DNA from 4 places in the Petralouisia sp. genome. Region 2 is predicted to be linked to each of the others. Evidence: predicted binding sites of a transcription regulator. Region 2 holds the regulator's gene; each other region holds the start of a gene.
The links. Region 2 encodes Rex, which represses fermentation and respiration genes when NADH is low (regulators of the CRP and FNR family bind a similar motif). Its sites were predicted from a motif close to ATTGTTAANTANTTAACAAT; they were not measured.

Region 1 (4,931 bases), on a different contig from region 2:
TCAAACTGGAGCATTTTGTAAGAAGCCGCACCAGCGGCGTACTGGGTCTGAATAATCAGTATGCCCTGCGGGAATATTTTCTGCATGCTTCGTCTTATTATAAAGATAATAAGGAAAAAGCAAAAACAAAAAAGCAGCCGTCTAAAACTCAGTAATTGTTCAAAGAGTTTTATCATATTTTAAGAAAAGAGGAAAACAAAATGGAAACATGTAAAATCAGCAGCTTATACACATTGTCAGAGACTATTGCAGAAGAATTATTTCAGGATTTAACTTATCCCTGGGAAGCGCTGCCCAAGATCAGCCAGTTTATCTGTGAACTGGGAGCAAAGCTGGATTCAGAAACATACGAAAAAAAGGGAGAACACGTCTGGATTGCCAGATCTGCCAAAGTAGCCCCCACCGCCAGTATCAACGGCCCTGTCATTATTGACGAAGAAGCAGAAGTGCGCCACTGCGCTTTTATCCGGGGAAACGCCATTGTAGGCAAGGGAGCGGTTGTGGGCAATTCCACGGAATTGAAAAATGTGGTGCTGTTCAATAAAGTACAGGTTCCCCATTACAATTATGTGGGGGATTCCATTCTGGGCTTTAAGTCCCATATGGGAGCCGGTTCTATTACATCCAATGTAAAGTCCGATAAAACATTGGTGGCAGTAAAAGGAGAAGAAGAGATTGCCACCGGCCTGAAAAAATTCGGCGCAATGCTGGGAGATGAAGTGGAAGTGGGCTGCAACAGCGTGCTGAACCCGGGAACCGTAATCGGGAAATGCAGCAATATTTATCCCCTTTCCATGGTGCGGGGAGTTGTTCCCGCCGACTCCATCTACAAGAAGAAAAATGACATAGTAAAAAAGGTATAAAGTTGACAAAAAAAGCCATATGAACTATTGTATTACATAAAATACAGGAAATCATATGGTTTTTTGCCGGGCAGCTGCCAGAAATTTTTTGGAAGGAACGGCCCTTTGGCAGACAGTAAAGGAGAGTGGCATATGTTAGAAATTCAGAACTTGACAAAAAGATACGGGCATTACCTGGCCGTGGATCATGTAAGCTTTACGGTTCCCGGGGGCCAGGTGGGAATTCTGCTTGGGCCGAACGGCGCCGGAAAATCCACAATTATCAAAAGCATTGCAGGTCTTTTGCGCTATGAAGGAGGCGTGGGCATTGAACAGATGCCGGCAAAGACACTGGAAGCCAAACGGGTGTTTGCTTATGTGCCGGAAATTCCGGCTATGTTTGACGCATTGACGGTGCGGGAGCATATCGAATATGTGCGGCGGGCCTATAATTCACCCATTACCGAGGAAGAAGTGGAACAGCTTCTGACCCGTTTTGAACTGGAGGATAAACAGAAAAAATTAGGAAACGAGCTTTCCAAGGGAATGATGCAGAAAGTGAGCATTTGCTGCGCCCTTGCCATTCAGCCTAAGGTAATTCTTCTGGATGAGCCTATGGTGGGACTGGACCCGGCGGCCATTAAAGAATTGAAAGAAGTGGTGCTGGAGCTGAAAGAACGGGGAGTCACTGTATTAATCAGCACCCACATGCTGGAAATGGTGAAAGAGCTGTGGGATGTAATGTTTATTATGGAACAGGGAAAAATCGTAGGGACATTTACCAGAGAGCAGGCAGAAGATACGGATATTGAAGAACTGTTCTTCCGGATTACAGGAGGCGGTGAATCAGAATGAAAGGGTTAATTTATCTGTATCAGAGGACAATTGCCAACCGGATTAAAAAAGCGCTGAAGCGTCCGGTTACCTATATCATGGGAATTTTTGTCTTGTTTTATATTGTGATGGTTTACAACAGTTTTAATATGATGATTGAGGATGGCAGTTTTAATTCCCCAGACAATCTGGTGACGATTTTGTCCATAACGATATTCTGGCTGTTTCCGGCGAATCTGATAAGCTATGCCAGGCGCAGGGGCCTGCTGTTTCGCCCCAGTGAAGTGCATTTTGTATTTTCCTCACCGGTAAGTCCCAAAATGGTTCTGATGTTTGCAGGGGTAAAATCTTTTTCCATAAATATTATTTTAGGATTTGTGATAGTTGCCGCCGGCCTGATGTGGTTTGAGGCGGGCATCGGGCAGGTATTGGTCTATTTTCTGTTTTTTGTGGTGTTTGAAAGCATTCTGGAAGCGTCCGCCATTATTTTCTGTTACGGCAATGAAAGATTGTCCGAGAAATTTTTTAAGAGCCTGGTGGCGGCTATGTATCTGTTTATGGGAGTGATTCTGGCAATCGCCGTATATCTGATGATTACCCGGGAGCCCTCCTTTGGGCTTTTGCAGGAATTTTTTGCCATGCCGGTGATTCAGATGGTTCCGGTGGTGGGATGGAATGTCGCGGTGACCAGGCTGATTTTCCTGGGAGCGGATACGGTGAATGTGATCGGCATGACGCTGTTTCTGGTTTCCACGCTTCTGATGTTTCTGGCGGCCTGGCGGATGACATGCACAGGGGAGTACTATGAGGATGCCATGAAATTTGCAGACGAATACCAGACCAGAAGAGAGAAGCAGAAAAAAGGCGTTGCCTCTGTTCCCTGGCTGGAGAAACGCAGGAAGTTCAAACAGGCGTCTGTGGAATACAAAGGTTCCTATGCCAAAGCAATTTATTTCCGGCAGATGTTGGAATACAAGAAGAACCCCACGTTTATCTTTGGCTGGAATACATTGCTGTGTCTGGGTCTTGGAATTCTGATTGGGGCCATCGGTTATTTTAACGATGCAGTCCGCGAATTAGGGCCGGGCAAAGTATTTATTATCCCCGGAGTGGCCAGCTACGTGACGTTTATTTTCAGTGGGTATGCCACCAAATGGTCCAAGGAACTGGAAAATCCCTACACCTATCTGATTCCGGACACCCCTTTGAAAAAAATGTGGTATGCCACAAAAATCGAACATTTTCGGGCAATTGCAGACGGGATTCTCATTACTCTGCCGGGGGCGGTGATATTTGGAATCGGCCCGGCGCTTACAGCCCTTACCGTTCTTTTGTATGTCTGCCTGCAGGCAAACCGCCTGTATTACGGGATGCTGTCAGACGCTCTGATTGGAAATATTCTGGGCAGCGCCGGGCGCAACCTTGTAAAAGTGCTGTTTCAGGGGCTTGCCATGGTGATTGCCATGATTGCGGCCATTGCGGCCGGAATACTGATTTCCGTAGAGGCCGGATTTGCCGCAATGATTGTGGTGATGGGGCTTTTGACCTTTGCCGGGGCTGCGGCGGCTTCCGTTTCATTTACAAGAATGGAAGTACTGGATTAAAGACGGCAGATTTTGGTGAAAAATTCTGTGGAAAACACTGGACTAATTCGTCAAAATATGGTTAAATATGGATAAGAATGTTAAATACATAACAATGTTTTAACATGTGAAGCATGCGTCATCGGAACTGCCGTAAAACAGGGCCGTGGCCATCAAATAATGTATACATTGAAAGGAGTCTTAAAATGATTTACACGAAGGAAGTCGAAAACATGTGTCCGGTAGCCAAGGGCGCAAAACATGAACCAGCTCCCATTCCAGAAGAAGGAAAATGGGTGCATTCCAAGAAAATTGAGGACATTTCCGGTTTTACCCATGGAATAGGCTGGTGTGCTCCCCAGCAGGGCGCATGTAAGCTCTCACTGAATGTAAAAAACGGCGTGATTGAAGAAGCTTTGGTAGAAACCATTGGATGCTCCGGCATGACTCATTCTGCAGCTATGGCAGCAGAGATTCTGCAGGGAAAGACGATTCTTGAAGCATTGAATACAGACCTTGTCTGCGATGCAATTAACACAGCCATGAGAGAGCTGTTTCTGCAGATTGTATATGGACGTACCCAGAGTGCATTTTCCGATGACGGACTTGCAGTTGGCGCTGGTCTGGAAGATTTGGGAAAAGGACTTCGTTCTCAGGTTGGTACGATGTATGCAACAAAGGAAAAAGGCGTTCGCTATCTTGAAATGGCAGAAGGTTACGTAACCGGCATTGCTTTGGATGCTGACAATGAAGTAATCGGATATCAGTTTGTAAGCCTTGGCAAAATGACCGACTTTATCAAAAAAGGTGATGATCCTAACACCGCATGGGAGAAAGCAAAAGGCCAGTATGGGCGTGTAGCAGACGCAGCTAAGATTATCGACCCGCGGGCAGAATAGTCCGGGGAAAGCAGGCAGGCCGATTTTCATACAGTAGAACTGTAAAAGAGAGGCCTTTTGGGAAAGGGGAGCTGCCCCAGGCAGTTTTGAATCCGTACCGGCTGCTTAGAGTTAAGTACCGTTGTCAAAAAGATAGGAGGACATTTCAAATGGCTTTATTTGAATCATATGAAAGAAGAATTGACCAGATCAATTCTGTTTTAAATAACTATGGAATCAGCTCCGTGGAAGAAGCTGAGAAAATCACCAAAGACGCTGGACTTGATGTGTATGAGCAGGTTAAGAAGATCCAGCCAATCTGTTTTGAAAACGCATGCTGGGCATACACCGTAGGCGCAGCAATTGCAATCAAAAAAGGCGCAAAGAGAGCAGCAGACGCAGCAGCTGCAATCGGCGAGGGCCTTCAGGCATTCTGTATTCCGGGTTCTGTTGCAGACCACAGAAAAGTAGGTCTGGGACATGGAAACCTGGGCAAGATGTTACTGGAAGAAGAGACAGAATGTTTCTGTTTCCTGGCAGGCCATGAATCTTTCGCAGCAGCAGAAGGCGCAATCGGAATCGCTGAGAAGGCAAACAAGGTACGTCAGAAACCGCTTCGCGTTATCTTAAACGGCCTTGGAAAAGATGCAGCGCAGATTATCTCCCGTATCAACGGCTTTACTTTCGTTGAGACAAAGTATGACTATAAAGACGCATCTTTGAATGTAGTTTATGAAAAACCATATTCCGACGGACTCCGCGCAACTGTAAAATGCTACGGCGCAGACGACGTG
Region 2 (4,931 bases):
CTGCAAAACGCTCCAGTTCCCCGGCCTGTTTCATGGAATATACCGTAGGACGGATTTCGTTCTTAGCCAGAATTCCATACTTTTCTGGAAATACAGCGCCCAAAATCAATATAGGCTTCTTCAGTCCGTTTCTGCGCAGAATTTCCCCTTCCTCCGCTGTCGCAACGGCATAACCCCAGAGCGATTCCATCCTCTCCAGTTCTTTTCCGATGGGAACGGCGCCGTGACCGTATCCGTCTGCCTTGATCACGCCCATAATCTTTGTATCTTTTCCGATTCTCTGTTCTATCTGGGCGATATTATGGCTGACTGCATCCAGATTTATTTCCGCATACACCCTGCTGTATGATTTCATCTCGGTATCCTTTCTATTTCTTTCAGAACTATCCCGATCCCATCCAGAATGTCCCGGGCCATCATGCCGTAAGTTCCGGTGTGTTCCGCCTGCAGATCCCCCGCAGCCCCGTGCAGGTACACCCCTGCCGCAGCCGCCTGAGCCGGCTCCATTCCCTGGGCAATGAGCCCTGCCAGAATTCCGGTCAGTATGTCGCCGGAGCCTGCCGTAGCCATCCCGTGATTTCCGCTGGTATTGATACAGGCCCGGCCGTCCGGCCATGCGGTGATGGTTCTTGCATCTTTCAAAATACATATTACATTATATTCCCTGGCAAATTCCTGTGCAACCTGCAATAAATGCTTTTGTATCTCCCCAATGCTTTTCCCGGTGAGCCTTGCCATCTCTCCCAGATGAGGCGTTATAATTACAGGAGCCGACGCCTCTTTCAGCCATTTTAAATGCTCTGACAGGACATTCAGCCCGTCCGCATCCAGAATCACCGGAACCTTCGCCTGTTTTAAAATAAATTTTATAATTTTCCCTGCGTTTTTTCCTGTGCCAAGCCCCGGCCCCGCTGCAATGACAGTTCCCCAGGAAAGGGCCTGCGACAGAAGCTCTTCCGGAAATTTTATTCCCTCCCAGGCAGTCAGAATGGCTTCCGGCAGCAGCTCCTGCAAAATGATCCGGTTCTGTTCTTCTGTAAAAATCCGTACAAGCCCCGCGCCCGTAAGATAGGCGGCTTTTCCGCTGAAAAAAGCAGCTCCCGCCATATTTTTCTGCCCTGCCACCGTCAGAACTTTCCCGTAGCTGCCCTTGTTGGAACGGTTTTTCCGGGAAGGAATCCCATTCAGATCCTGCGCCTCCGCAGCAAACAAAAAAGGCTGCTCTTTTAAAAAGCTGCGGCTGTCAATTCCAATATCTTTTACCAGAACCGTTCCGGCATATTCCGCCCCCGGATAGAGCAAAAGCCCCGGCTTTGCAAAGGCAAAGGTCACTGTAAGATCTGCCAAAAAACCAACGCCCATCACTTCTCCTGTGTCCCCATGGACGCCGGAGGGAATGTCCACCGCCACTTTCAGCCCAGATTTCTGATTCATTTCCGTCAAATATTCCCGGTACACCCCTTCCAGGTTCCTGGTAAGGCCGATGCCAAACAGCGCGTCTATCACAACATCAAACTCTCCCTTTGGCATATCGTGCATCAGCTCTATTCCGTAATGGCCCAAAATCTCTTTCTGGGTTCTTGTTTCCTCAGAAATTCTTCCTGACTCCGGCGGCATTACGATTGTTGCCTCATAGCCCCGCTGAAACAGTATGCGGCCGATGGCAAGGCCGTCTCCGCCGTTATTTCCAAATCCGCAGACTATAAGAGCCGTCCGTTTCTTTCCGGACGTTTCCCTGTCGGCCGCGGCCTGCCCCTTTTTGCCGCCCTCCCGGAAATATCTGTCAATTTCATCTGCCGTACTTAAAGCCGCCCGCTCCATCAGAACCAGAGACGGCACTCCGAAATGCTCTATCGTATTCTTGTCGCACTGCTTCATCTGCCTGCTGTCTAAAAGAATCCTCATTCCAACCTCCTAAGCCGGTTCCGGCAAAAACCGCTCCGGATACAGACTGCGGTTTTTGGGAAAAGGCACAATAAACTCCGAAAAAAGACACCCCTGACAAGTTCTGCCAAGACTGCCTTTTATTTCTTTGTTCTTTTATATTCCTCTCCATATTTCAAATCAAAAGCTCCGATGACCTGGGCCCCGAAAATATCATGGAGGTACGCATAAATTGCGCGGCTCTGATCCTCAATGGCGTCCTTGCGGATAATCTTTACCTTCAGCTCTGTCCGGGTCTTCGCAATCCACTGAGCCAGTTCCTCCTGTTCTTTCTCATTGCTGTTCATGATTCCATAACAGTATTCCAACGTCTCCGCCATCAGCTGTTCATTGTCCTGTCTCATGGTATCCTGCAGTTTGTCCAGCTCCCCGCGGCAGGAATCCATCCGCTGATTGATCTCTGTAATCAGCCTTCGGTTCTCCTGAAGCCTGCCGGTCTCCTGTCCCTGTTCTCCAATTTCATCCATATTGGCCACAATATTTTTCATCAGCTTGTTTTTCAGAGATTTCAGCTCTTTGAGCTCCTGGGTCAGATGTCCCTGTCTGGAAAGGTGCCCGCTGACCTTCTGCTCCAGCTTCGCCACCTTTGCCGGCTTGCTGCCGTCCAGAAATAACTGATGCCATTTCTGATCCAACACCAACGGCGGAAGCTCCCTTGTCTGGGCAATTTTTTCAAATCCGGGGCTTGTGTTTTTTCTTTTACTCATATGCTCACTTCTTATCTTTGGATTTTTCTGTTTTCTCAATATTATAAGATAACTGCATCAAGCTGTCTGAAAGATGTACATTTTCCACCACCACATGTTCCGGCAGCTCCAGATCCAGATGGGCAAAATTCCAGATTGCGCGAATTCCAAGATTCACCAGTCCGTTTGCCACCTCATCCGCCTTCTCTTTGGGCAGGGTAAGGGCGGCAATATCCACTTTGTTCTTCTTCAGGAACTCTTCCAGTTCATCCATCATGCGCACCTTAATTCCCCGGACGGAAATCCCTTTTAATGCCGAATTCACATCAAACAGCCCGATAATTACAAATCCCCATTTCTCAAACTTAATGTAATTGGCCAACGCCTGCCCCAGATTGCCGGCCCCTACCACAATAATATTGTGCTGCTGATTCATTCCCAGAATCTTGCCGATTTCATCATAGAGATACTTCACATTATAGCCATATCCCTGCTGTCCAAACCCACCGAAATTATTCAAATCCTGCCGTATCTGGGAGGCGGTCACACGCATTCTCGCGCTCAGTTCATTGGATGAAATCCGCTCCACCCCATCATCCAGAAGTTCCCCCAGATATCTGTAATACCTTGGCATTCTTCGGATTACTGCCTGTGATATTCCTTTTTCCATTCTCTCTTCTCCTGTTTCACGGGCATCCGCTCGCCGTTTTTTCATTTTTTTATTATAAACAATCTGATTCCGGATGTCAATGTGGGAAACATGTCACAGCAGTGTTTCCCAATGCTCATACAGTTCTTCCAGCTCCTTCTTGAGCCCTTCATATTCCTGGTGCAGCTCCTGCAGTCTGGCAGAATTGGTTGCGATTTCACTGTCTGAAAACGCTTCTTCCAATTCACTGATCCGCTGCTCTGCGGCTTCGATGCTGTCCTCGGTGCGCTTCCTGTCATTTTCCAGCTTCCGCTGTCTGGCCTGCTCTTCTTTCTTCTGTTTCCAGTCCGCCTTGTTGCTGCTGACAGTTTCCGTTTTCGGAGCCGTTTCTCTGCCCGATACATAAATATCGGTCAGTTCCCTGGATTTTTCCAGATAATAATCGTAATTTCCGATATAATTTACCAGTCTGCCGCCGGTCAGCTCCATAATTCTTGTTGCCGTCTTATTGATAAAATACCGGTCATGGCTCACAAACAGCACCGTTCCCGTATAGCGGTTTAACGCCTGCTCCAAAATCTCTTTGGAGGTAATGTCCAAATGGTTGGTAGGCTCGTCCAGAATCAGAAAATTTGCTTCCGAAAGCATCAGCTTTGCCAGTGACACGCGGCCCCGTTCTCCGCCGCTTAATTCTGAAATCCGCTTAAACACGTCGTCTCCGGTAAAAAGGAAGGCCGCCAGTACATTCCGGATCTCCGTATTGGTCAGATAAGGATATTCGTCGGAAATCTCTTCCACCAGCGTTTTTCCCGAATGAAGCACCTGATGCTCCTGATCATAGTATCCGATATGCACGTTGGTTCCCAGTTTGACCGCGCCCTGATCTGCGTTCACCATATCGTTGATAATTTTCAGAATCGTTGTTTTGCCCGTTCCGTTATCTCCGATCAGCGCAACCCGCTCGCCCCGTTTGATTTCAAAGGACAGCTCCTGAAACAGCGGCTGCCCCGGATAGGCTTTCGCCAGACGCTCCACCGAAATCACATCGTTTCCGCTGACAATGCCCGGGTTAAGCTGCAGATGAATGTCTGTATTCTCCTCTGTGGGCTTCTCCAGCCGTTCTATTTTGTTCAGCATTTTTTCCCGGCTTTCCGCCCGTTTGATGGATTTTTCCCGGTTAAAGGATTTCAGTTTGGCAATCACTTCCTCCTGATGCCTGATCTCCTGCTGCTGATTGTAATACTGTTTTAACAAAGCCTCCCGCACCTGGGCTCTTTTCACGGCATAAGCGCTGTAATTGCCGGAAAATACCGATACTCTGCAGCGGTCCAATTCCACTACTTTGCCAACCACCCGATCCAGAAAATAACGGTCATGGCTGACAATTACCACCGCTCCTTTATAATTCAGCAGAAATGTCTCCAGCCAGGTAATGGAGCCGATATCCAGGTGGTTGGTGGGCTCGTCCAGAAGAATCACATCCGGCTTTGTCACCAGAAGTTTGCCCAGACACACCCTGGTACGCTGCCCGCCGGACAATTCCTGCATATGCTTGGCAAATTCTTCCTCGGTAAATCCCAGGCCTTTCAGCACCCCTGTGATTTCACTTTTGTAAGACTGGCCGCCTTTTTGTTCAAATTCCAGGTTCCGGC
Region 3 (4,931 bases), on a different contig from region 2:
ATTCAAAGGAGTGATGATGTATGAGTCAGGGTTATTCACAATTATTTCAGAGTATTTCAGGCGGCGGAGCGGGAAATCAGAATTTCCTCTCAGATTATGCCAGCATTAAGAGCGGAAGCTACGGCAAACTTTTAAAGGCATATTACGGCACAGGCAGCAGTTCCAGTACATCAGCTGCAAGCAAGAAGAGCAGCCCCACCAATACGCTTGACAAGATTTTAGAAGAGAAGAAGAATCCGAAGATTTCCAAACAGGCCCAGGAGGCAAATACCAATCTGACCAACGGGCTTTCCAATCTGAAGAATTCTGTATCCGCATTACAGAATGATAAAACTTATACAGATACAGAAAACGGTCAGAGCGCATCAGACAAGGTGACTGCAGCCATGAAGAATTTTGTGGCGGATTATAACAGCGTTGTGACTGCGGCGAAGAAATCCACATTGGCAGGCAAAACAGCATATGTGGCAAATATGATGGACAGCACGAATGCGAATGCTGATAAGTTTGCAGAACTGGGCATCACAATCAATGCGAACGGAACACTTCAGCTGAATGAAGGCAAGCTGAAGGGAACAGATGTTTCTAAGGTACAGGAGTTGTTTTCCACCAACGATATTATGAGTTATGGTTCCAAAATCTCCTCCCGGATTCAGTTCGCCAATGCGAACACTTCGAATACCACCAATAAGACAGACACCACAGATAAGACGGACACTGAGGACAGCGCCACTAATAATACGGCAGGTTCCAGTGCGGCAGCTCTTAAAACAGACAGTGAGACATTGGCGTCTGACAAATTGTATGAAAAAGTAAAAGATAAAGATGGCAATGAGAACTATGACATTGACAAAATTTTTGCAGTAGCAAAGAGCTTTGTCACCAATTATAATAAGATGTTTGATGTTGCTGAATCCAGTTCCAATTCCGGCGTAATATCAAATCTGACACAGATCAGAGGAAAGACAGCCCGCAATGCGGATATGCTGAAACAGTTTGGAATCAGCGTGGACACAAAAGGCAGAATGAAGATTGATGAGGACACGTTTAAGCAAGCAGATATGTCCAAGGTACAGAAGTTCTTCAAGAACTATGGCTCTTCTATTTCCACCAATGCTTCACTGGTAGATTTTTATATGACTACCCATGCCAATACGGCCAATAGTTATACAGCTGCCGGAGCGTACAACCTGCAGGAAGGATTCCGCTATGCAGATTACATTTAATCTGTTTTAAGTAAAGATAAGAATACAGAGGATGCGAGTCCACAGAGTTTTGTCTGAAGGATTCGCATCCTTTTTATTTTGCAGAAAAACATTTTTACTATGATGTGTGAAAGTTTACGGTTCTCTGACTTTACCCGTTGGATATTCAATGATTTACGAAAAAAGAAGAAAATTTCAAAGTATTGTATAGAAGAATTGACAAAAATTTGCAAATTTGTTATATTAAAATTAGCAAAAATGCAAGAAACGATAGTTCGGTCATTAATCAAATATTGACAGATAGAAAAGGAGGTAATGTTATGTTATTCCAGACAACAGCAGAGCATGAGCAGTTACGGGCGAAGATTCGCGCCTTTGCCGAAGAGGAAATCAAACCCATTGCGTTTTCCCTGGACCAGGAAAACCGGTTCCCGGACGAAGCGGTGAAAAAGCTGGGCGAGATGGGCCTTATGGGAATTCCTTATCCCAAAGAATACGGCGGAGCAGGGCTTGACATTTTAAGCTATGCCATTGCTGTAGAAGAGCTTGCCCGGATAGACGGCGGTTCAGGCGTGATTCTTTCCGCCCATGTTTCTCTGGGCTCTTTTCCGATCTTTGCATACGGCAATGAGGAGCAGAAGCAGAAATACCTGGTTCCTCTGGCAAAAGGCGAGAAGATTGCAGCCTTTGGCTTGACGGAGCCCAATGCCGGTTCGGACGCCGGAGGCACAGAGACGACAGCCCTTGACAAAGGAGATTATTATCTGTTAAACGGAGGCAAGATTTTTATTACCAATGCGCCGAAAGCAGATACATACGTGGTATTTGCGGTAACAACGCCGGATATCGGAACCCGGGGAATTTCCGCTTTCATTGTGGAAAAAGGATGGGAAGGCTTTGAATTCGGCGACCATTACGACAAACTGGGCATTCGTTCCTCTACCACAGCGGAACTGATTTTTAATGATGTGAAGGTTCCCAAGGAAAACCTTCTGGGCAAAGAAGGAGAGGGATTTAAGATCGCAATGTCCACTTTGGACGGCGGACGTATCGGTATTGCAGCTCAGGCTCTCGGCATTGCCCAGGGAGCGTACGAACAGGCCCTTGACTATGCGAAAGAGCGTGTTCAGTTTGGTAAGCCCATTGCCGCGCAGCAGGGCATTTCCTTCAAACTGGCAGATATGGCTACCAAGCTTCGCTGCGCAAGATTTTTGGTTTATTCCGCGGCAGAATTGAAAGAGGCCCACAGCTCCTATTCCATGGAAGCTGCCATGGCGAAGATGTATGCGTCTGACATTGCCCTTGAAGTGACCAATGACGCAGTGCAGATTTTCGGCGGCACAGGCTTCTTAAAAGGCATGGATGTAGAGCGGATGTACCGGGATGCCAAGATTACAACTATTTATGAAGGAACCAATGAGATTCAGCGGGTGGTCATCGCTTCTCATATTATCGGAAGAATGAAGAAGAGCTCCGGCGGAGGCGGCAGCCGTTCCGCGGCAAAGAAACCGGCGCCCATCACTGGCGTGCGCAAAGGGAAGATTTTTAAAGAAGGCGGAGCGAAGGAACGGGTAGAAGCTCTGGCGGAAGCGCTGAAAAAAGACGGACATGATTTCACAGTAGGAATTCCTGTGGATACGCCCATTGCTCAGGCAGAGCGGGTGGTTTCCGCCGGAAAAGGAATCGGAAGCAGGGAGAATATGAAGCTGATTGAAGATTTGGCCAAAGCGGCAGGCGCAGCCATCGGTTCTTCCCGTCCGGTTGCGGAAACATTGAAATATGTGCCGCTGAACCGCTATGTGGGAATGTCCGGACAGAAATTCAAAGGCAACCTGTATATTGCCTGCGGTATTTCCGGCGCCATTCAGCATTTAAAGGGAATCAAAGACGCGTCTGCAATTGTGGCGATCAATAAGAACGGCAATGCTCCTATTTTCAAAAACTGCGACTACGGCATTGTAGGAGATGTGGCAGAGATTCTTCCGCTTCTTACAGAGGCTCTCGGCACCGGAGAGAAACAGCCTGCGCCTCCTATGGTGAAGATGAAACGGCCGCCTGTTCCAAAGCCGGAACCCATTGGCAAAAGCTATGTATGCGGCGGCTGCGGATACGAATATATTCCGGAAATCGGCGACGAAGATGCGGAAATCGCTCCGGGAACTTTATTTGAGAAATTACCGGAAGACTGGGTATGTCCGGAATGCGCAGAAGGCAAAGAACAGTTTATTGAGGCGTAACAGAAGGGAGGAACGAATCTATGTATTGTGTACGGAAAGTAACCGATGATTTGTACTGGGTGGGAGCCAATGACCACAGGCTTCATTTATTTGAAAATATTCATCCGATTCCGCAGGGAGTAAGCTACAACGCATATCTGCTGATGGATCAGGAAACAGTTTTGTTTGACACGGTGGACTGGTCGGCGTACCGTCAGCTTGCGGAAAACCTGGATTATCTGCTGGGGGACCGTCCCCTGGACTGGCTTGTGATCAATCATATGGAGCCGGATCATGCAGCGTCCGTCGAACAGATCCTGCTTCGCTATCCGGATGTAAAAGTAATTTCCAGTGAGAAAGCCTTTATGCTGATGCGTCAGTTCGGCTTCCATCCGGATCTGCATGAATGCATTACTGTGGCAGAAGGAGATACCCACTGCTTCGGCGATCATACAGTAACCTTTGTAGCGGCTCCCATGGTGCACTGGCCGGAAGCCATGGTGACATTTGATACCACCAACGGCGTATTGTTTGCGGCAGACGCTTTCGGTTCTTTTATCGCCCTGGACGGCAAGCTCTTTGCTGACGAGGTGGATTTCGACCGTGACTGGATTGACGAAGCCCGCCGCTACCTGACGAATATCGTAGGCAAATACGGCCCCCATATTCAGCTTCTGTTAAAGAAAGCCTCCGGGATTTTAGATCAGATTAAGTTCATCTGTCCGCTTCACGGCCCTGTCTGGCGTGAGAACCTGGGCTATTTTGTAGAAAAATACGATAAATGGAGCCGGTATGAGCCGGAAGAGCAGGGAGTTTTGATTGCCTATGCGTCCATGTACGGCAATACGGAATCAGCGGCTCAGGCATTGGCGGCAAGGCTCTGCGAAAAGGGATGCTCCAATGTGGCAGTTTATGATGTATCCAACACCCATGTTTCGTACCTGATTTCAGAAGCTTTTAAATACAGCCATATCGTGCTGGCGTCTGTCACATATAACCTGGGCATTTATCCTGTGATGCATAACTTCCTGATGGATATGAAGGCATTGAATATGCAGAACCGTACCTTTGCACTGATAGAGAATGGCTCCTGGGCCTGCAAGTCCGGAGATTTAATGCAGAAGTTTATTGATGAAGAAATGAAAAACATGACCGTTTTAAACGACCGGTTAAGCATCGCTTCTTCCATGGGCCCGGATAAGAGCCTGGAGCTGGATGCGCTTGCAGATGCAATTATTGATTCAATGAAAGAAGAATAATAAGATAAAGGGCTGTTGGGAACTGACAGATTTTCCCCAATATATACTGTGATTCTTTTCGTGTCACAACTGTATATCGGGTGTAAGCTTCATTTCCCGGCAGCCCTCTTTTTGTGCCTGTACATTTTGTAAAAATTACAGTATAATAAAAAACAGTTTACAAAATGTCAAAGCGTGTTTGAAAAATTATTCCTGACATCTGTCGGAAGGTATTTTTCAAACACGCTTTGGAAGAAAGCGGAGGAGACAAT
Region 4 (4,931 bases), on a different contig from region 2:
GGCCTCCAGTAACTCCTCCGATTCTTCCATAATGGTAAGGTCTGCGCCCACGGAGGTGTCAAAAATAGCGTCTATGCCCAGTTTCCGCAGGGAGGCCACCAGTTTTCCTATGGTATTTTCCCCCGGCTCATAGCCGTAAGCCTCACCGATTGCCACACGGACTGCCGGTGCAATCTGCACAACCACCCGCTTCTTTGGATTGTGAATTGCCTCCCACACATCATGGCTGTCACGCTTAATGGTAATGGCTCCTGTGGGGCAGACTGCCGCACACTGGCCGCAGCTTACGCAGTTGGTATCCGCAATATCCCTGCCGAATGCAGTGGAAATCTCCATTTTGGAACCCCGGTGGGCAAAATCAATGGCTCCCACATGCTGAATTTCGCTGCATACCCGCACACAGTCGCCGCAGAGAATGCATTTGTTGGGATTGCGGACTATGGCTTTGGAGGATGTGTCAATGGGCCGGATGGGATTGGTATTTTCAAATCTTACCCCAGGAATCCCGAACCTGGTTGCCAGTTCCTGCAGCTTGCACTTGCCGTTTTTCTCGCAGGTGGTGCAGTCCCTGCAGTGAGCCGCCAGCAGCAGCTCCAAAATCCGCTTTCTGTGATAATAAAGCTGAGGCGTATTGGTACGGATTTCCATCTGGTGTTTGGGGGGCGTGGAGCAGGAAGCGATAATGCCGCCCCATTGATCCTCCACCACGCACATCCGGCATGCGCCGTAAATAGAGAGATCTGAATAATAACAAAAAGTCGGCAAAATAATTCCTGCTTTCCGAATAACGGCAAGAATATTTTTTTCATCGGCAAAGGATACCCGTTCGCCGTCAATGATCATATATTTTTCCATGTCCAGACCTCCTACACTTCTTTTACTGCGTGGAAACTGCAGCCTTCTTTGCAGGCTCCGCACTTTATGCACTTCGACGTATCAATGGTAAAGGGCTTCTTGACTTCACCGGAAATGGCTCCCACCGGACAAAGCCTGGCGCATTTGCTGCAGCCTTTGCACAATTTCGGATCGATTTGAAGGGATACCAGCGCTTTGCACTGCCCGGCAGGACATTTTTTATCCACCACATGGGCCAGATATTCTTCCCGGAAATATTTCATGGTGCTCACCACCGGAGAAGCCGCCGTTTTGCCCAGACCGCAGAGAGCCGTAGCGGAAATGGTTTCTGCCAGTTCCTCCAACAGCGTGATGTGGTTCATGGTCCCTCTGCCCTCGCAGATATCATTTAACAGCTCCAACATCCGTTTGGTGCCCTCTCTGCAGGGAATACATTTGCCGCAGGACTCATTCTGAGTAAAATTCATGAAAAACCTGGCCACTTCCACCATACAGCTCTTGTCGTTCATCACCACCAGGCCGCCGCTTCCAATCATGGCCCCCACTTTTTTCAGGGAATCAAAATCCAGATGCAGATCCAGATGGTCTTCCGTGGGGTTGATGCAGAGGCACCCGCCGGAAGGCCCGCCGATTTGCACCGCTTTGAATGCGCCGCCCTTGACGCCGCCGCCGATATCAAAAATAACTTCCCGAAGAGTAGTCCCCATCGGCACTTCAATCAATCCGGTATTCATCACATTTCCCGTTAAGGCAAATGCCTTGGTGCCGTGATTGTTTTTGGGGCCGATGGTCTGATACCACTCCGCCCCTTTGCTGATAATGGGCGGAACATTGCAGTAGGTTTCCACATTATTCAAAACAGTGGGCTTCTCAAACAGTCCTTTTTCCACCGTACGGGGCGGCTTCACCCTGGGCATGCCCCGGTTTCCTTCAATAGATGCCGTCAGGGCAGAGCCTTCTCCGCAGACAAATGCGCCGGCTCCCTGGCTGATTTTTAATTCGAAGTCAAAGCCCGAATTCAGGATATTTTTGCCCAAAAGCCCCTTCTCTTCCGCTTTGCTGATGGCTGTCTGCAGCCGTTCCACTGCCAGGGGATACTCGGCCCGCACGTAAATATAACCATAATGGGCTCCGGTTGCAATTCCGGCAATCAGCATGCCTTCAATGACCCGGTGAGGATCGCCTTCCATCATGCTCCGGTCCATAAATGCCCCCGGGTCGCCTTCGTCGCCGTTGCAGACCACATATTTTACTTCTTCCTGCTGGGCAAGCACCTGAGACCACTTCCGGCCGGTGGGGAATCCACCGCCGCCCCGGCCCCTTAAAGATGCTTTGGACACTTCATCCACAAGCTGCTGAGGCGTCATGTCAAACAATGCCTTTGCCACTGCCTGATAGCCGCCTACCGCTATGTATTCCTTAATGGACTCTGCATTGATCCGTCCGCAGTCCTCCAATGCCACACGGGTCTGCTGCTTGTAAAAGGGAATCTCTTCCTGTTTCTCATAAGGTTTTCCCTGAGGGTCATGGTAAACCAGACGGTCAATCACCCGATCATTTACAATACTTTCTTCTATAATTTCCTCACAGTCCTCCGTCTTTACCTTAATATACAAAAGACCTGACGGTTCAATCCGAAGCAGAGGGCCCATTTCACAGAACCCATGGCAGCCGGACTTTTTTAAGCCTACGCTGTCGCCGTGAGGCTCCTTTTCCAGTACCAGAGCGCATTTAATGCCCCGTTTTATGAGAATCTCCTGCATTTTTGCATAGATATTCAAAGAACCTCCCGCCACGCAGCCTGTGCCGGCACAGATTAAAATCTGTTTTTTCTGGGTCTTTAAGGACGCTGCATATTCTTTTCTTCTGGCTTCTAATTCTTCTCTTGTATTAATTCTCATCTGCAACCTCCTTTGGGGCCCGTTCCATTCTTTCTGTTAATTCTCATCTGCGGCCTCCTCTCCTGCGTCTTTGTCTGCGTTTTCCTGCAATTCCCTGATCAATTCCCTGGCCTTTTCCGGCGTCATGGCAGGATGCACCACGTCATTGACGGTGCAGACCGGAGCAAGCCCGCAGGCGCCCAGGCAGGACACTGTCTCAACGGTGAACATCATATCCTCTGTAGTGGGCTTTGCCTCCGTCACTCCCAAAATTCCGCGGATTTCATTCAGAATCGCTGTGGACTGACGCACATGACAGGCTGTGCCGTCACAGATTTTGATAACGTATTTTCCCTTAGGCTCCAAAGAAAAATTCTCATAGAATGTGGCTACCCCATATACTTTCGCTTCGCTTAAATGCAGCTTTTTTGCAATATAGCAAAGCATTTCCTCCGGCAGATAACGGTATACCTTCTGGATCTCCTGCATAATTCCGATGACTGCCGTCTGGTCATAACTGTGAGATTTTAAAATCTCATCCAGTATCTTTTGATCCTTTGTTTCCAATCCTTCTCCTCCTTGTTTCGCATATTCCGAACGCTTACTTGTCGCTTACCCCCACAGTATAACATTGTTAAATAATTAACTCAATCATTTTGTATAATCTTTGCGATTTGTTCTGGTAATTTTTGTACAAATTTTACCGATTGTACATTTTTTTGCAGAATAATACTGTGTAAATCCATAAGGCACTCTGATTCTGCTCAGAGCAGCCATTAAAACCTCAGTTTAATGATTTTATGGGCAGCATTTTTGAAGATATCTGCCGGCAATATCTCTACCGCCCGGATATCTATCCCACCCTTCCCTTTCCTTTCGGAACACTGGGCCGGTGGTGGGGTTCTAATCCGGCAAAAAAACGCCAGGAGGAAATCGATATTGCGGCCCTTTCAGACAAACAGCTACTTCTGGGAGAATGCAAATGGAAAAATGAAAAAGTCGGTACAGATGTTTTAAAAACCTTAGTGGAACGGGGAACATTGTTTTCTTATCCGGAAAAGTACTATTTTGTATTCTCCAAATCGGGATTTGAAAAGAATACCACAGCATTGGCAGAAGAATTTGGAATCCGGAGAATTTCCTTTACTGAAATGCTGGAATGCAATAAATAACCTGAATTTGGCGCAAATATTGCTCTAAGTAGGGGATACAGATGGCGGGAATGAATTTTTAATTTCCCTTGCGCCCTTCCGATATGCAACAGCCTGATCCTCTACACAGGTTCCCAGTCCCTTTTCCATAGCTGCAAACGTAATATTCTGCGTCAAATAATCTCCTTCGTTTTCCATCCTCCCTGGAAATACCGCGCCAGCGCTATCACAAGCCCCACTGCCCATCCTGCCGGATTGGCCCACATAATAATCATCCCGTGGGTGGCGTCCGCCAACAGATACGTAAGAGCTACCCGGACGCCCAGATTGCACAGGCTGCAGGTCAAAAACCAGCCCATATCCGCGGCTCCCCTTAAGACGCCGTTGCTGACATTTAAAATTCCCATCATAAAATAAAACAGCGAAACAATGCTCAGATACCGGGCGCCGATCTCAATGGCCTCCCTGCTGGATTCTGAATCCAGAAACAGCCCCACAAAATCATTGCCGGCAAAATGCAGAATCACTGCGATAATAAGACCGATGCCTGCCGCCATCACCAGGCAGATCCGGTAACCTTTTCCAATGCGTTCCGGCTTTCTGGCTCCCATATTCTGGGCCACATAAGTGGAAACGGCATTTCCAACGGCCACCATGGGGATAATGGCGATTCCGTCAATTTTCGTCGCAGCAGTATACCCGGCCAGAAATGTGGAGCCGAACCGGTTGACTGCTGACTGTACCAACACCATGCCCACTGAAACAATAGACTGCTGCACAATGGTGGGAATTGCCACTTTTACCATATTTTTCAGCAATGCTCCGTCAAACCTGCTGTACGTATCCGTTTCAATCCCCTTTAATTTCTTTAACAGAAAACCAAAGGACAATACTGCAGAAATCCCCTGGGCAATCAATGTGGCCCAGGCCACACCGGCCACGCCCATATGAAGCTCTGCCACAAAATACAAGTCCAGCCCAATGTTCAGCAGGGAAGAAAAAATCAAAAACATCAGCGGTTTCCTGGAATCCCCCAATGCATTGA

Region 1: a site for Rex is predicted at 3,357-3,376, ahead of ACTO17_RS17655 (iron-sulfur cluster assembly scaffold protein). Genes of this name have one in related genera too.
Region 3: a site for Rex is predicted at 1,421-1,440, ahead of ACTO17_RS12530 (acyl-CoA dehydrogenase family protein). Genes of this name have one in related genera too.
Region 4: a site for Rex is predicted at 3,366-3,385, ahead of ACTO17_RS13085 (NADH-quinone oxidoreductase subunit NuoE family protein). Genes of this name have one in related genera too.

Annotation. Positions count from the first base shown of each region.
Region 1 covers NZ_JBQIOP010000062.1:11,873-16,803, forward strand. The annotation lists gene ACTO17_RS17635 (DNA topoisomerase) at 1-155, shown strand, start outside; gene ACTO17_RS17640 (LbetaH domain-containing protein) at 201-863, shown strand; gene ACTO17_RS17645 (ABC transporter ATP-binding protein) at 996-1,697, shown strand; gene ACTO17_RS17650 (putative ABC exporter domain-containing protein) at 1,694-3,280, shown strand; gene ACTO17_RS17655 (iron-sulfur cluster assembly scaffold protein) at 3,466-4,158, shown strand; gene ACTO17_RS17660 (GGGtGRT protein) at 4,308-4,931, shown strand, end outside.
Region 2 covers NZ_JBQIOP010000016.1:29,159-34,089, forward strand. The annotation lists gene alr (alanine racemase) at 1-355, opposite strand, end outside; gene ACTO17_RS08130 (NAD(P)H-hydrate dehydratase) at 352-1,905, opposite strand; gene ACTO17_RS08135 (hypothetical protein) at 2,025-2,651, opposite strand; gene ACTO17_RS08140 (redox-sensing transcriptional repressor Rex) at 2,656-3,300, opposite strand; gene abc-f (ribosomal protection-like ABC-F family protein) at 3,394-4,931, opposite strand, start outside.
Region 3 covers NZ_JBQIOP010000030.1:244-5,174, forward strand. The annotation lists gene ACTO17_RS12525 (hypothetical protein) at 21-1,226, shown strand; gene ACTO17_RS12530 (acyl-CoA dehydrogenase family protein) at 1,526-3,442, shown strand; gene ACTO17_RS12535 (FprA family A-type flavoprotein) at 3,463-4,680, shown strand; gene ACTO17_RS12540 (MBL fold metallo-hydrolase) at 4,930-4,931, shown strand, end outside.
Region 4 covers NZ_JBQIOP010000032.1:1,340-6,270, reverse strand. The annotation lists gene ACTO17_RS13095 ([FeFe] hydrogenase, group A) at 1-855, opposite strand, end outside; gene ACTO17_RS13090 (NADH-quinone oxidoreductase subunit NuoF) at 867-2,756, opposite strand; gene ACTO17_RS13085 (NADH-quinone oxidoreductase subunit NuoE family protein) at 2,793-3,302, opposite strand; partial or broken gene ACTO17_RS13080 (DUF234 domain-containing protein) at 3,524-3,907, shown strand; gene ACTO17_RS13075 (MATE family efflux transporter) at 4,060-4,931, opposite strand, start outside.